One region of the Chromobacterium sp. LK11 genome, then DNA from elsewhere that is predicted to be linked to it. Evidence: predicted binding sites of a transcription regulator. Region 1 holds the regulator's gene; the other holds the start of a gene.
What was found. The regulator FNR, encoded in region 1, switches genes on or off when oxygen is low (the NO sensors DNR and NnrR bind a similar motif). The targets are predictions, from matches to a motif close to TTGATNNNNATCAA.

Region 1 (7,968 bases):
CGAACAGACCAGCGGCGTGGAGGCGCGCATCGAGGTCAAGCCCTCCTACGGCCTCAGCGACGAGGAAATCAGCCGCATGCTGACCGAGTCGATGACCCACGTGCATGAAGACATCGAGGCGCGCAAGCTGCGCGAAGCCGTCGTCGACGCCACCAGCCTCAGCGAAGCCTGTCGCGTCGCGCTCGCCAGCGACGGCGACCTGCTGGACGCCGACGAGCGCGCCGCGGTGGACGAGGCGCTGGCCGCCGTGGACGCGGCCATCGCCGCGGCCCAGGTGGCCCGCGAGGTCAACGAGGCCACCGGCCGCCTCAACCGCGCCACCGAAGAATTCGCCTCGCGCCGCATGGACCGCAATATCCGGCGCGCGCTCAAAGGCCACAACATTTCCGATTTGTAAGGATCCGCCAATGCCGCGAATCATCGTACTGCCCCACGCCGACCTCTGCCCGGAAGGCGTGGTCATCGACAACGCCGAACCGGGCCAGAACATCTGCCAGGTGTTGCTGGATCACGACATCGAGATCGAGCACGCCTGCGAGATGTCCTGTGCCTGCACAACCTGCCATTGCATCGTCCGCGAAGGCGGCGACTCCCTGAACGAGGCCGACGAGCTGGAGGAAGACCTGCTGGACAAGGCCTGGGGGCTGGAAGCCCAGTCCCGGCTGTCCTGCCAGGCGATTGTCGCCGATGAGGATTTGGTGATAGACATCCCTCGGTACACGATCAACCACGCCCGCGAACACCACTAGGAACACGCCCTAAAATCCCTGTAGCCGCGTTGCGCCGCCTTGCCGTACCTCATGTACTGTCTGCGGCGGCGCGCCTTGCTACAGTCGCTGCGCTGGATTTTATGAACGGTTCCACGCTCTGGAGATAAAAAGATGAAATGGACCGACGTGCTGGACATCGCCATCGAACTGGCGGAAACCCACCCGGAAATCGACCCCAAGACCGTGCGCTTCGTTGATCTGCACAACTGGGTGGTCGAGCTGCCGGGTTTCGACGACGACCACAGCCGCGGCGGCGAACGCGTGCTGGAGGCGATCCAGCAAGCCTGGATCGACGAGCTGGAGTAAGCCTCCCGCTCCCCTGTTTCGGCAAGGCCGCGTCCCCTGACGCGGCCTTTTTGCCGCCCGACGCCAAAAACCCGCGGCCGCCGCATAGGAAAAACCGGGACGATGGCGGTATCATCGGACAAAGGCTGCGACAGCCCGCCGGCAGCCTCCTCTTTCGAAACGGAGCTCCCTGATGTTTACCCTCATCATCGGCAATAAAAACTACTCCTCCTGGTCCCTGCGCCCTTGGCTGGTGCTGAAAATGCTGGACGAGCCGTTTGAAGAGCAGCAGATCGATCTCTACCTGTCCGACACCAAGGCCCGCATCCTGGCCGCCAACCCGGCCGGCAAGGTGCCGGTGCTGATAGACCGCAAGCTGCGGATCTGGGATTCGCTGGCGATCTGCGAATACCTGGCCGAGTGCTTCCCCGCCGCCAAGCTGTGGCCGGACGACGCCGGACTGCGCGCCGTCGCCCGCTCCATCGTCGCCGAGATCCACTCCGGCTTCTCCGCGCTGCGCGAACACCTGGCGATGAATCTGACGCTGCGCCACATCAATTACCAGAGCACGCCGGCGGTGGAGTTCGACATCGCCCGCATCATCTCGCTGTGGGAAGAGCATTTGCCGCGCCACCAGGCGGACGGCGAGTTCATCTTCGGCGGCTTCAGCATCGCCGATGCCTTCTTCGCGCCCATCGCCACCCGCTTCCACACTTACAACGTCAAATTGCCGGAACAGTCGCAGGCTTACGTCGACCGTCTGCTGGCTTTGCCGGCGATGCGGGAGTGGTACGGCGCCGCCCAAGCGGAAGGTCAGCGCGTCTAATAACGTCCGATGTCGCAATTAGAGTGGAAGGACGCGCCATAACTCATTAGAATGGCGCGTTTTTTTATCATTTTTACGCGTAGAAGGATAGTTTCATGACCACCCCGTTCATCATCGGCGTTGCAGGCGGCAGCGGCAGCGGTAAAACCACGGTGACCAATCAAGTGCTGGAAACCATTGGCTCCGAGATGGCGGCAGTGATCATTCAAGACTATTACTACCGCGATCAGAGCCATCTGACCTTCGAACAGCGGCTGGCCACCAACTACGACCACCCGCAAGCCTTCGACTGGCCGCTGCTGATCGAACACATCGACGATCTGCGCAACGGCCGCGCCATCGAAATGCCGGTCTACGACTTCGCCAACCACACCCGCGCCGAGGAAACCATCACCGTGCAGCCGGCGCCGGTCATCGTCATCGAAGGCCTGTTCCCGCTGTACGACGCCGCGCTGCGCGACATGATGTCCTTGAAGATCTTCGTCGACACCGATTCCGACGTGCGCTTCATCCGCCGCCTCAAGCGCGATATCACCGAGCGCGGCCGCACCACCGACAGCGTGATCGAGCAATACCTGACCACGGTACGGCCGATGCACAACCAGTTCATCGAGCCGACCAAGCGCTTCGCCGACGTGATCCTGCCGCACGGCGCCAATGATCCGGCGGTGGACATCATCACCACCAAGGTGGCCAGCCTGATGGTGCACAACTGATTTACCCGGCGGCGTCCGCGCCGCCGTTTTCCGCCCGCTGTCGGCAGCGGGCTTCACGCACAGGAGCATTCCATGCACACGATCAAACCGCGCAATCCGCACGCTTGCGCGCCCATCATGAAAAAAGGCGGGGCCCACGGACAAAGCCGCTCCGGACAGCGCCAGGCCGGACGCCAGGCCATGCTGGCCGAACTGGATCTGGATTGGGATCTGGATTGGAACGAAGCGGACGCCTATCCGCCGCGGCCGCAAGCCGCTGCCGACGACGAGCCGGCGGTTTTTGGCGACGTTAACAACAAAGAGCCGCGCAATGCGCGGCTCTTTGTTGTTAACGGGGCCCAGCCGGCGTTTAAACGTCGGACTTCAACTGCAGCAAATCCCAACGGTTGCCGTACAAATCCTCGAACACCACCACGCTGCCGTATTCCTCCTCGCGCGGCTGCTCGCTAAAGCTGACCCCCGCCGCCGCCATGCGGCGGTAATCGCGCCAGAAATCGTCGGTATGCAGGAAGAAGCCGACGCGGCCGCCGGTTTGCGCGCCCACCGCCGCCTGCTGCCGCGCATTGCTCGCCTTGGCCAGCAGCAACGCGCACTCGCTCGCCCCCGGCGGCGCCACGCGCACCCAGCGCTTGCCCTCGCCCTGATGCTCATCCTCCAGCAGGACAAAGCCCAGCTTGTCCACATACCAGGCGATGGCCTCGTCGTAATCCGCCACCACCAGGGCGACCGAACCCAAAAACTGCTTCATATCACGCTCCAAACCAAAACGGCGTCCCCAGGGACGCCGTGATGCGCTTAACCGCTAAAACCCTCTGGCGGCGCTTATTTGCCAATATGCGGCGCCAGCGTGTGCAACAGCTGCGCCAGCACTTTCGGATTGGCGGCGACGATGTCGCCGGACTCCAGCCAGCCCTGCTCGCCGGACAGATCGGTGACGATGCCGCCCGCTTCCTGCACGATCAGGCTGCCCGCGGCGATGTCCCAGGGCTTGAGGTTCAGCTCCCAGAAGCCTTCCACGCGGCCGCAGGCCACATTGCACAGGTCCAGCGAGGCCGCGCCTTCGCGACGCACGCCGGCGGTCTTGGCCAGCACGTCCTTGAGCATGCCCAGGTATTGGTCGATATAGCTTTGGTCGGACACCGGGAAACCGGTGGCGATCACGCACTCATTCATCATGAAGCGCTTGGACACGCGGATGCGGCGATCGTTGAGGAAGGCGCCGACGCCGCGCGAGGCGGTGAACAGATCGTTGCGGTTGGGGTCGAAGACCACGGCTTGCTGCACCTGGCCCTTGTGCGCCAGCGCGATGGAGATCGCGTACTGCGGGTGGCCGTGCAGGAAGTTGGTAGTGCCGTCGATGGGATCGATGATCCACTCGTATTCCGACGAACCGATGCCTTTCGCGCCGGACTCTTCTGCTAGAATCGCGTGCTTGGGATAAGCTTCCAGAATGGAAGCGATGATGGACTCTTCCGCGGCGCGGTCCACTTCGGTCACGAAGTCATTGTGTTTCTTGCGCTCTACGCGCACCGCGTCGAGATTCAGCGACGCGCGCTGGATGACACTGCCGGCGCGGCGAGCGGCTTTCACCGCGACATTGAGCATCGGATGCATTGACGGCCTCTACACTTTCAACCATGACAGACGTCCGCCACATGACGCGACGCCTGCTAGTAACAATCTGGGTTAAGGAACAAGAAAAACCCGGCGCAATCGGGCAAGGCGGCATGCCTGCCCATCCGGCAAGCGCTGGCCTTGCGCGCAAAACGGCGCGCGGGCTTTTCGATAAGCCGGCTATTTTAATGTGAAACTGCTGATGAATAAACCCCAAGTACCTGATTTTCTGAAAAACATTCGCGTGGTGTTGGCTCGCCCCAACCATCCGGGCAATATCGGCTCCGCCGCCAGGGCGATGAAGACCATGGGCCTGAGCCGCTTGTATCTGGTTGAACCCAAAGTGTTTCCCAGCGACGAAGCCAATACGCTGGCCTCCGGCGCGGTGGATCTCCTGGAGCAGGCCACCGTGGTGTCCAGCCTGGCCGAGGCGCTGCAAGACGTCACCATCGCCTGCGCGCTGACCAGCCGCCGCCGCGAACTGACCACCCCCTTGTCCACCCCGCGCCAGACCACGCCGGAACTGGTCGCGCGCGCCCAGGCCGGCGAACAGGTGGCCCTGGTGTTCGGCAACGAGACCTTCGGCCTGTCCATCGAAGAAGTCGAGCAGTGCAACCGCCTGGTCACCATCCCCGGCAACCCGGACTACTTCTCGCTGAACCTGGCGATGGCGGTGCAGGTGATGACCTACGAGCTGTTCAGCCACACCGGCGTGGACATCGACTACCTGCGCGCCGACAGCGACGCGGCGGCGCTGGGCGAGGTGGAGGGCTTCTGCGGCCACCTGGAACAGACCATGGACAAGATAGGCTACTTCCGCCGCCGCAACAGCGAGCGCATGATGCGCCGGATGCGCACCCTGTTCAACCGCGCCGGCCTGCTGCGCGAGGAGATCGACATTCTGCGCGGCTTCCTCAAACAGGTGCAGCGCGCCGCCGACGGCGAAGTCCGCCGCGACGCGCCCGAGCGGGATGGCGAATAAGCCGCCGTTCCCCCTGCCCTACGCGCACCCGGCGGTGCGCGATCTGGCTTTTCTGCTCTCCGCGCCCTCCCCTTGGCGCAGCGGCGCCGACATCGCGCCGCAACGGCTGCTGGGCGCCGACGGCCCGGCGCTGCTGCAAGCGCTGGACGCCGATCCCGCCGAGCTGCAGCACTGGCTGGCGCGCCAGCCCACCCGCCGCCTGGGCCATTACGCCGAGCGGCTGCTGTCGTTCTGGTTCCGCCTGGCGCCGCACATCGAACTGGTCGCCAGCAATCTGCCGGTGCGCGACGCGGACGGCCGCACCGTCGGCGAGTTCGACTTCCTGCTGCGCCTGGACGGCCAGCCGCTGCACCTGGAAGCCGCCAGCAAGTTCTACCTGCAACTGGGCCGCAGCGCCGACACCCTGACCGGCCCCAGCCTGCGCGACGCCTGGGCGCTGAAAGCCCGCAAGCTGCAGACCCAGCTGCGCCTGTCCCGCCACCCGGCGGCGCAAGCGATGCTGCCGGCGGGCTTCGACGGCTGCGCGGTCGGCGCCCGGCTCAGCGGCTGGCTGTTCCACGCCCGGGACACCTCGCCGCAAGCGCCGCCCGGCGCCCGGCCGCTGTACGGGCAATACTGGCCGCTGCGCGGCGACTGGCCGGCGCTGAACGCGGACTCGCGCTGGGCCTGGCTGCCCCGGCTCAGCTGGCTGGCGCCGGCGCGGCTTGGCTTCGAACAGACCCACACCGCGGCGGCATTGCGCGCGCAGCTGGAAGAGGCGGCGGCGCCGCAATTGCTGGCCGAACTGCAAGCCGGCGCCGACGGCTGCTGGCATGAAGTGGCGCGCGGCTTCGCCGTGCCGCCCGGCTGGCCGCAGGAAGCGCCCTTGTCGCGGCTATTGCAGCAAATCGCCGGCAGCCCGAGCCCATGAAAAAAGGCAGGCCCATGGCCTGCCTTTAGCAATACGGCGCTGCGCGCTCAATGCCCGTTGGCGTGGGCGCAGCCGGAAATCAGCGCCTTCAACTCGTCCACCATCACCAGCTGGATGTGCTTGTGATCGACGGTGATCCAGCCTTGCTGCTGGAACTTGGACAGCGTGCGGCTGACGGTTTCCAGTTTCAGGCCCAGGAAGCTGCCGATTTCCTCGCGGCTCATGCGCAGGATGAAATCATTGGCGGCGAAGCCGCGAGTGGACAGACGCTGCGACAGATTCAGCAGGAAGGCGGCCAGCCGTTCTTCCGCCTTCATGTTGCCCAATAGCAACATTACATTCTGATCGCGAACGATCTCGCGGCTCATCAACCGGTAAAAATGGTGCTGCAGGGTGGGAATTTCGCGGCCCAGGCTCTCCATGCGGCTGAACGGCAGTTCGCACACCTCGCTGTCCTCCAGCGCGATGGCGTCGCAACCGTGCACATTGGCGGAAATGCCGTCCAGGCCCATCAGTTCGCCGGACATGTGGAAGCCGGTGACCTGCTCGCGGCCGTCCTGGCTGGCGACGCTGGTCTTGAAGAAGCCGGTGCGCACCGCGAACAGCGAGCGGAAGCCCTCGCCGCTGCGGAACAGATACTCGCCGCGCTTCAGACGGCGGCTTTGGCGGATCACCGCGTCGAGCTGGGTCAGTTCCTCGCGGTTGAGCCCCACAGGCAGACAGAGTTCCTTCAGGCTGCAGTTGGAGCAGGAGACCTTCAGGTTATGCAAAGAGATATGGTTCTGATCGGACATGGCATGTTTAGTACAAGCTTGCGACGAAGCTTGACCCTTATCAAAGCGAAATTCGCAGGATTTCCGCAAATTTACCAGTCCACCAGAGGTTTTGCCATCCAAATACGACATGAAGACCACCCACCCATTTTCTCCTGCCCATTTTGAATTCGACCGCGCTCTGATCGAGCGCCTCGACGGGACAGGTCCTAGATATACGTCATACCCGACAGCGGATCGCTTTACGCCGGGTTTTGCCGAAAGAGACTACATCCACTGGCTACGGCAGCGCAGCATCGGCGCCAACCGGAAACCTTTATCATTGTACGCTCATATACCATTTTGCAACACTATCTGCTACTACTGCGGTTGCAACAAAATCATCACCAAGGACAGCGGCAAAGCCGATTTGTACCTGGACTACCTGGAAAAGGAAGTCCGGATGGTCGCCTCCTGTCTGGGCCGCCGCGAGCAAGTGGTACAGCTGCATTTCGGCGGCGGCACGCCGACTTTCCTGTCCGACGCGCAACTGGAACGATTGATGACCTTGCTCAAGACTCATTTCGAGTTCTTGAAGGAGGGGGAGTATTCCATAGAAATAGACCCGCGCAAAGTCAGCGCGGAGACAATCTTCAAACTGGCCGCACTCGGCTTCAACCGCATCAGCGTCGGCATCCAGGATTTCGAACCGGAGGTGCAGCGGGCGGTGAATCGGGTGCAGTCCGAGGAGGAAACGCTGGAGGTGATCCAGGCCGCGCGCGACGCCGGCTTCAAGTCCGTCAGCGTCGATCTGATCTACGGCCTGCCCTTGCAGACTCGCGAATCGGTGCGCCGCACGCTGGACAAGGTGATCGCCATCGGACCGGACCGGCTGGCCTTGTACAACTACGCCCATCTGCCCACCGTGTTCATGCCGCAACGCCGCATCAACGAGGCGGAGCTGCCGTCGCCGGAAACCAAGCTGGACATCCTGCAGGACTCGGTGCAGCGCCTGGCCGACGCCGGCTACGTGTTCATCGGCATGGACCACTTCGCCAAGCCTGACGACGAACTGGCCGCCGCCTTGCGCCAAGGCCGGCTGCAACGCAACTT
Region 2 (7,968 bases), on a different contig from region 1:
GGAAGACAAGGAAATGCTGGAAGACCTGATCGCCGCCGCGTTCAACGACGCGGTGCGCAAGGTCGAGGCCACCACCCAGGAAAAGATGTCCGGTTTTTCCGCCGGCCTGAACCTGCCGGCCGGCATGAAGCTGCCGTTCTGATCGCGTCGGTTTCGGCATCCGGATGGCTCGGCGCGCGCCGGGCCATTTTTGCGTTGACCCTGGGGTAGCCATGCGCCGATTCGCCCATTTCACCGTGCGCAGCCGCCTGCGCGCCGACGCCGACCGGGTGTGGGCACACGCGACCAGCGCCGCCGGCATCAACGACGAATTGAGGCCCTGGCTCGGCATGCGCTTGCCGGGCAAGGTTCTGCCCGCCGGGCTGACGCCGCCGGCGCGCATCGGGCGGTGCTGGATTCTGTTGTTCGGCCTGCTGCCGGTGGAATGCGACGATTTGGGGCTGACGCGGCTGGAGCCGGGCGCCTTCGACGAGCGCTCGACCATGCTGAGCCAGCGGCGCTGGCTGCACCGGCGGCGGGTGCGCGCCTTGCCCGAAGGCTGCGAAGTGGTGGACCGCGTCGGCTTCGCGCCGCGCGCGCCGCTGCTGTTGACACTGCATTACGGCATTTTCCGTCTGGTCTTTGCCTGGCGGCACGCGCGTCTGCGCCGCCGTTTTTCCCGATTGTGAAAGCGATGAAGAACCCTCCCGCTCTAGACCATCTGATCTCCGCCCTGAAAGTGCTGCCGGGCGTCGGGCCCAAGACCGCGCAACGGATGGCCTTCCATCTGCTGCAGCGCGACAAGAAGGGCGCGGACAAGCTGGCGCGCGCGCTGGACCGCGCGCTGACCCAGCTGACGCACTGCGAACGCTGCAACACTTTCAGCGAAACCCCGCTGTGCCCGATCTGCGCCGACGAAGAGCGTCGCCAGGATTTGCTGTGCGTGGTGGAGATGCCGGCGGACCTGCTGACGCTGGAGCAGGCCAAGTGCTTCGACGGCCTCTACTTCGTGCTGATGGGCCGCATCTCGCCGCTGGACAATGTCGGCCCGCGCGACATCAACCTGGACAAGCTCTTGGTCAGGGCGGCGGACGGCGCGGTGGAGGAGGTGATCATCGCCACCAATTTCACCGCCGAAGGCGAGGTCACCGCGCACATGATCGCCGAATTGCTGAAGGAGCGCGGCCTGAAGGTGACGCGCATCGCGCGCGGCATGCCGGTGGGCGGCGAGCTGGAGTACGTGGATCTGGGGACCTTGGCGCAGGCGGTGTACGAGCGCCGCGGCGTCGGCCAGTAACGGCGGGCCCGGCGGGGCAAAAAAAGCAGGCCGGACGAGCCGGCCTGTAACAGAGGAACATCTGAAGCAGTGGGATGGCCTGCCGCATGCGCGGCGGGCCGTCGCGTTTTTAGGACAGCGCCAGTTCGGCGGCCGCCTGCGCCGCCGGCTTGGCCGGGGCGTTGAAACGGTCCGCCAAGAAGGGCGTCACGTCCAGCGGCGGCGTCTCGCCGCGCACCAGCGCGTCCAGCATCACGCCGGTGATGGCCGAGGTCAGGATGCCGGTGCGGAAATGGCCGCAGGCGTTCAGGTAGCCGTCCACGCCCTGCATCGGCCCCAGGATGGGCAGTTCGTCCGGGGAGCCTGGGCGCAAGCCGGCCCAGCAGCGCTTGATGTTGATGTTCTTCATCTCCGGCAGGCAGCGGATCGCGCCCTTGACCAGGCCGGCGATTTCCGGATAGGTGTTGCTGACGTCGAAGCCCTTGTCCTCGGTGGTGCTGCCGATCAGGATCTCGCCGTTGTCCTTCTGCGCGATATAGCAGTCGCTGGTGGTGATGCAGCCGCGCAGCAGCTTGGGCATTTTCTCCGACAGCACGATCTGGCCCTTGACCGGTTTGACCGGAATGCCCACGCCGGTGGCCCATTGGCTCAGCTCGGCGGCCCAGGAGCCGGCGGCGTTGATCAGGGTGTGGCAGTGGAAGTCGCCGGCCTCCAGCGTGCGCACGCCGGTGACGCGCGAGCCTTGCTTGAGCACGCCGGTGACATTGGTGTTGAAGAACACGTCGACGCCGTTCTGGCGCGCCGCCTCGGTGTAGGCGTCGGTCAGGCGGAAGGGGCTGACCTGGTGGTCGCACAGGAATTCCAGCGCGCCGGTGGCCTCGTGGCTGATGTAGGGTTCGTTCTCGCGCAACTGGGCCTGGTCCACCCAGCGCACCTGGTCGGACAGGTGGGGAATCTGCGCGGCGATGTGTTCGGCGTAGAGCTGGTCTTCCTCGTCGTAGATCACGAACTTGAGCCCGGTTTCCTCGAACTTGAAGTCCATGCCGTGGTTTTCGATCAATTCCTGATGTAGGGCCGGGTACAGCGCGTTGGAGGCCAGCGCGAAATTGAAGAAGGATTCCGGCAGGATGTGCGGGGTGCTGGCGTCCACGGCGATGGCGGCGCCGGCCGCCTCGCGCTTGTTCTTGGCCGACGTCATGCGGAAGAAGATCACGCCGCAGCCCAGGCCCACCGATTCGCCTATCGCCCACAGGCCGCCGGCCGAAGCGCGAGAAGCGTTGCCGGGGCGCTTGGCGTCGATCAGCGCGATTTTCAGGTCTTTGCGTTTGGACAGCTGGTAGGCGCAAGAGGCGCCGATCACGCCGCCGCCGGCGATCACGATGTCGTATTGTCTGCTCATGGTCAGGCCTCTTCGGTTTCGGTTTGGAAGGCGGAGAACGGCAAGGGGTCCAGCGGGAAACGCGGCCGGATCCAGCCCACGTCCGCCTTGCCGGTGTGCTCGCGCAGACGGTCGCTGCAATAGCCGACGCACATCTTGCCCTGGCAGTCGCCCATGCTGACGCGGGTTCGCATCTTCAGGCTGATCAAGTCCTGCACGCCTTGCTCCAGCGCGGCGTCGATGTCCTTGCGCAGCGCGTTCTCGCAGCGGCAGATCACCGTGTCTTCCTGCGGCAGCGCCAGCTGTCCGCTGCCGCGCTGGGTGAAGCTGTCTATGCCCACGCGGAAGCGCAGCACCGCCTTCAGTTCCGCCAGGTAGCGCTGGCGGTTTTTCTCGGCCAGTTCGGCGCTGATCGCGCCGCGCTGCTTGAGGATGGACTGGGCGGCGATGCGGCCGCTCAGCATGGCGGCTTCGCCGCCGCGCAGTCCGCCGATGTCGCCGGCCAGGTGGATGTGGGCTTCGCTGCTTTGCTGCCAGCCGTTGATTTCCGGCTTGAGGAAGCCGTCGGCGTCGTAAGCGTGGCGCAGGCCCATTTGCTGGGTCAGCTGGGTGCGGGGTATGAAGCCGTAGCCCACCGCCAGGGTTTCCGTGGCCAGGCTGACCGCGCGGTTCAGGTCCGGCGTCCAGTTGTCGTCGTAAGGCGCGACGGTGACTTCCTGCACCTCTTGTTCGCCGGTGGCCTCCACCACGCCCCAGCCGTAGTGCAGCGGCACGCTGTGGCGCTTCAGGTAGGCCAGCATGCTCAGGCCGTCCAGGAACAGCTGCGGCTTGTTCAGCATGGCCAGGGTTTCCTTGGCGATGCGGCCGAAGGAGCTGGCCTCGTAGACGCCCTGGACGTCGGCGCCGGCGCGGTGCAATTGACAGGCCACCAGCGGCAGCAAGGGGCCGGTGCCGACGATGGTGGTGCGGCCCAAGGGCTTGACCACGCCGCTCTTGATCTGCAGCTGCAGGCCGCCCAGCATGATTACGCCGGGCAGGGTCCAGCCGGGGAAGGGCACGCTGCGCTCGTGGCAGCCGGCGGACAGCAGCAAGTGTTCGAAGTCTATCTTCTCGACTTTTTCCTGTTCATTCAGCGCGTATAGCCATTGGCCGGCTTCGCCGCCGACGACGCGGGTGTTCAGCTTGATCTCCACCGCGTGGCTGACTTGGGCAAACTCCGCGTGCAGGGCCTGCATCGCGTCGCGGTAGCGTTCGCCCAGATAGTCCAGGGTCACGCCCTGGCGCAGCGGCCCGCGGTACACCACGCCGCCCAGGCGCGAGGCTTCGTCTATCAGGGTGCAGGGCAGGCCGTGCTTGACCAGCTCGATGGCGGCGGCCATGCCGGCCGGTCCGCCGCCGACGATGATGGGGCGCGCGCTCATTGCAGGCCCTCCAGCTCGATGCGGTTGGCCGCGGTTTCCACGGTCATGCCGGGCTGCACCACGGTCTGGCAGGCGCGGCGCTTGTAGCGGCCGTCGATGCGCACCAGGCAGCAGTGGCACACCCCCATGCCGCAGTAGGAGCCCATGGTTTGCTGGCTGTCGTTGCGGCTGACGCGGCGCAAGCCGACGGCGTTGAGCACGCTGAGCACGGTCTCGCCCTGCGCGGCGGCGACGGTGTTGCCATTGATGTTGATGGCGATTTGATCTTCATTCAATTTCTGAATGTCATATTTTCTGTCTAAATTTGGCATCGAAATAGCTCGTTCTGGTTCTACTGACACGAAAGGGGCGCCGGATGACGCGCGGTGTGGACAGTCGCTTCCGGCCGCGAGCGATTTGGTCGCGTCTGATTTTGGTCAGACAATCAGGCGATGCGGCGATGACCGTGGCCTAATTATGATGAATCGCTTTTTAATTGTCGCAAGCATTGTTATCGCATTGTATGGGTACAGGCAATGTACAGATTACTGTGATCAGATGTATACAGATTGGCGACGACGGCAGGAGTGGGGCGAGCTATGACTGGGTAATTGTGATTTTAAAACAATGTGTTGAGATTATTTTGCGCGGCCATAGACCGTTGGGATAATGTATTTTTCTGTTATTTCAATGCGTATAGCATTTTCAAAACTGTGCATTATTTGATTATGATCAAATGGCTTAAAAAATGATGTCATCATCATTATTTTAGCCATTGGATATAGTGTGTTTCAGGACTTTTCTGTTTGAAACCAAGCGCTTGCCACGCTTGGTCGGCGGCGTTCAGGCCGGTTTGCGCGCGTCGCGGCCGGTTTCGCTCTGGCGCTCCTGATGCCAGGCTTCCAGGGCCTCTTCCGCGTTCAGAATGTGCTGCCGCAGGAAGGCGGCGGCGCTGACCGCGTCCTTGCGGCGGCACAGTTCGAGCATTTCGCTGTGCTCGCGATGGGCGCGATCGCTGAAATTGGTCAGCAGAATCTGCATTCGGGTGTAGCGGTCGGTGCGGTTGTGCAACTGCTCGATCAGCGCCAGGGTCTGCGGCCGGTTGGCGGCCTGGTACAGCGCCAGGTGGAAGCGTGAATTCAGAATGCCCCAGGCGCCGACATCCCGTCGGCGCAGCGCCTCCTCGAACTGCGCCAGCAGCGCGCCGGCCGCGTCCAGATCCGCCTGGGTCTGCCGCGGCACCGCCTCCAGCAACATATCGCATTCCAGCAGCACTCTCACTCGCAACAATTCCAGCACTTCCGGCAAGGACAGCTGGGCGATCACCGCGCCGCGCCGTTCGGTGATGGCCACCAATCCTTCGGCCTCCAGTTGCCGCAGCGCTTCGCGCAGCGGCACCCGGCTGACGCCCAGCTCCTTGGACAGCGCCTCCTGGCGCAGTTGCGTGCCGGCCGGCCACTCTCCCAGCAGGATGCGCTGACGCAGCGTGTCGGTGGTGGTGGCGGTGAGGGTTTGGCGCGGTGCTGTGGTTCGGGGCATGGCGGTGTCGGCGGTTGCAATCCTCAAATTATCACAGGCGCGGGGAGGGCGGGCAATGGCTGCGGCAACGGCGGCGAGGCCGACGCGCTTCGCGCTCATGTCTTGATTTTGTATTCAATTATTGCTGATTTTGCTTGGGGAAAAGATGATTTTTTCAGTCTTTGTCGTGCTGCAATGCAAGGTGATTAAAATGCAACAATGCATAAATATTTGATTTTATTGATTAATAAATTATTTTTGATATAAATCAAAGCCATTTCTTTGCTGCGGTTAGTGTGCGTCGTGCCTTGAAAATTGTATTCAAAAAACGACGAGGTTAGAGTGGCTCCATCACAAGCGAGGAGCAAGATCATGGCGGTGAGCGAATTCGAATGTCTCGATGGCCATACCTGCGGCAACCCGGTGCGGCTGGTGGCGAACGGCGGCCCGCGGCTGGAAGGGGAGACGCAGGCGGAGAGGCGGCTGGACTTCATCCGCCGCTATGACTGGATACGCACCGGCCTGATGTTCGAGCCGCGCGGCCACGCGCAGATGTCCGGCGCCTTCCTGTATCCGTCGACGCGGGAGGACTGCGACATCGCGGTGCTTTACATCGAGACCAGCGGCTGCCTGCCGATGTGCGGCCACGGCACCATAGGCGTGGTCACCATGGCGCTGGAGCACGGCCTGGTGACGCCGGCAACGCCCGGGGTGCTGAACCTGGACACGCCGGCGGGCAAGGTGGCGGCGCAGTACCGGATGGAGGGCGACAAGGTCGCCGCGGTGACGCTGACCAATGTGCCGTCCTTTCTCTATCTGCGGGACGTGGAGGCTGAGGTGTCGGCGCTGGGGCGCTTGCGGGTGGACATCGCCTACGGCGGCAATTTCTATCCCATCGTCGAGACGCAGCCGGGCTATCGCGACATGGCGGATTACTCGCCGGCGCAACTGGTGGCGATGGGGCGCGAGCTGCGCGAATACCTGAACCGGCATTACGACATCGTCCATCCGCTGGACCCGAACATCCGCGGCGTCCGCCATTGCCAGTGGACCGGCGCGGCCAAGAGCGCCGGTTCCAGCGGCGCCAACGCGGTGTTGTACGGCGAGTCGGCGCTGGACCGCTCGCCGTGCGGCACCGGCACCTCGGCGCGGCTGGCGCAACGCCATGCGCGCGGCCTGCTGGCCGTGGGCGAGGACTTCGTCCACGAGAGCCTGATCGGCAGCCAGTTCGTCGGCCGCGTGCTGGCGGAGACCCGGGTGGGCGATTACCCGGCCATCGTGCCCTCGGTGCAGGGCTGGGCGCGCTTCACCGGCTACAACCGAATCCTGCTGGACGACGCCGACCCCTATGTCCACGGCTTCGAGGTGGCCTGAGATGAGCGCTCGCGTCATTGTCGTCGGCGCCGGCGTGGTGGGCATCGCCACGGCGCTGCAATTGAGGCTGGCCGGCCTCGAGGTGCTGTTGCTGGACCGCGGCGAGCCGGCGCGGGAAACCAGCTACGGCAACGCCGGCGCGCTGGCGGTCAGCGACGTGATCCCGCTGGCCGAACCCGGCGTCTGGCGGCGGCTGCCCGGCTGGCTGCTGGACCCGCTGGGGCCGCTGGCGGTGCGCTGGCGCTATCTGCCGACGCTGGCGCCGTGGCTGACGCGCTTCGCGCTGGCCAGCCGCCCGGCCAGGGTGGCGGCGCTGACCCGCGCGCTGGCGGCCTTGCTGAACCGCGCCGCCGCCGACTACGCGCCGCTGGTGGAGCTGGCCGGGCTGGAGGGCATGTGGCGGCGCCACGGCGCGCTGACCTTGTACCGCGACGCCGCCGAGCTCGAGCAGGCTTTGCCGGCCTGGCGGCGAAAGGCCGAGCACGGCGTGGCCTGGCAGGCCTTGGACCAGGCGGCGGCCCAGGCCTGCGAGCCGGCGCTGCGCGACGGCTGGGCGCGCGCGGTCAAGGTGGCGGACTGGTCACATGTCGACGATCCCTATCTGTTCAGCCGCGGCCTGTTCGACGCCTTCGTCGCCGCCGGCGGCGGTTTCGAGCAAGCGGAGGCGACGGCGCTGAGCGAGCGCGGCGGCAAGGTGGACGGCGTGGTCTGCGCCGACGGCCGCACGCTGGCGGCCGGGGAGGTGATCGTCGCCGCCGGCATCTGGAGCGACCGCTTCACCCGCCAGTGCCGCTACCGGGTGCCGCTGGAAAGCGAGCGCGGCTATCACGTCAACCTGCCCAAGGCCGGCGTGGCCTTGCGCCATTTCATCCAGTGCGCCAGCGAAAGCTTCGTGATCCTGCCGCTGGCCGACGGCGGCCTGCGGCTGGCCGGCACCGTGGAGCTGGCGCACCGCGACGCGGCGCCGGACTGGCGCCGCGCCGAGATACTGCTGGACAAGGCACGGCGCATCGTCGGCGATTTTTCCACCGACGGCATGACGC

Region 2: a site for FNR is predicted at 5,810-5,823, ahead of VK98_RS01725 (4-hydroxyproline epimerase). Genes of this name have one in related genera too.

What each region holds. Positions count from the first base shown of each region.
Region 1 covers NZ_LDUR01000011.1:84,346-92,313, reverse strand. The annotation lists gene hscA (Fe-S protein assembly chaperone HscA) at 1-397, shown strand, start outside; gene fdx (ISC system 2Fe-2S type ferredoxin) at 408-749, shown strand; gene iscX (Fe-S cluster assembly protein IscX) at 882-1,076, shown strand; gene VK98_RS07490 (glutathione S-transferase family protein) at 1,249-1,881, shown strand; gene udk (uridine kinase) at 1,977-2,597, shown strand; gene VK98_RS07480 (VOC family protein) at 2,947-3,345, opposite strand; gene VK98_RS07475 (inositol monophosphatase family protein) at 3,420-4,211, opposite strand; gene VK98_RS07470 (RNA methyltransferase) at 4,414-5,193, shown strand; gene VK98_RS07465 (DUF1853 family protein) at 5,183-6,103, shown strand; gene fnr (fumarate/nitrate reduction transcriptional regulator Fnr) at 6,151-6,897, opposite strand; gene hemN (oxygen-independent coproporphyrinogen III oxidase) at 7,007-7,968, shown strand, end outside.
Region 2 covers NZ_LDUR01000003.1:75,594-83,561, reverse strand. The annotation lists gene VK98_RS01760 (YbaB/EbfC family nucleoid-associated protein) at 1-142, shown strand, start outside; gene VK98_RS01755 (hypothetical protein) at 213-668, shown strand; gene recR (recombination mediator RecR) at 674-1,276, shown strand; gene hcnC (cyanide-forming glycine dehydrogenase subunit HcnC) at 1,386-2,654, opposite strand; gene VK98_RS01740 (NAD(P)/FAD-dependent oxidoreductase) at 2,657-4,054, opposite strand; gene VK98_RS01735 ((2Fe-2S)-binding protein) at 4,051-4,329, opposite strand; gene VK98_RS01730 (GntR family transcriptional regulator) at 4,877-5,572, opposite strand; gene VK98_RS01725 (4-hydroxyproline epimerase) at 5,924-6,925, shown strand; gene VK98_RS01720 (FAD-binding oxidoreductase) at 6,927-7,968, shown strand, end outside.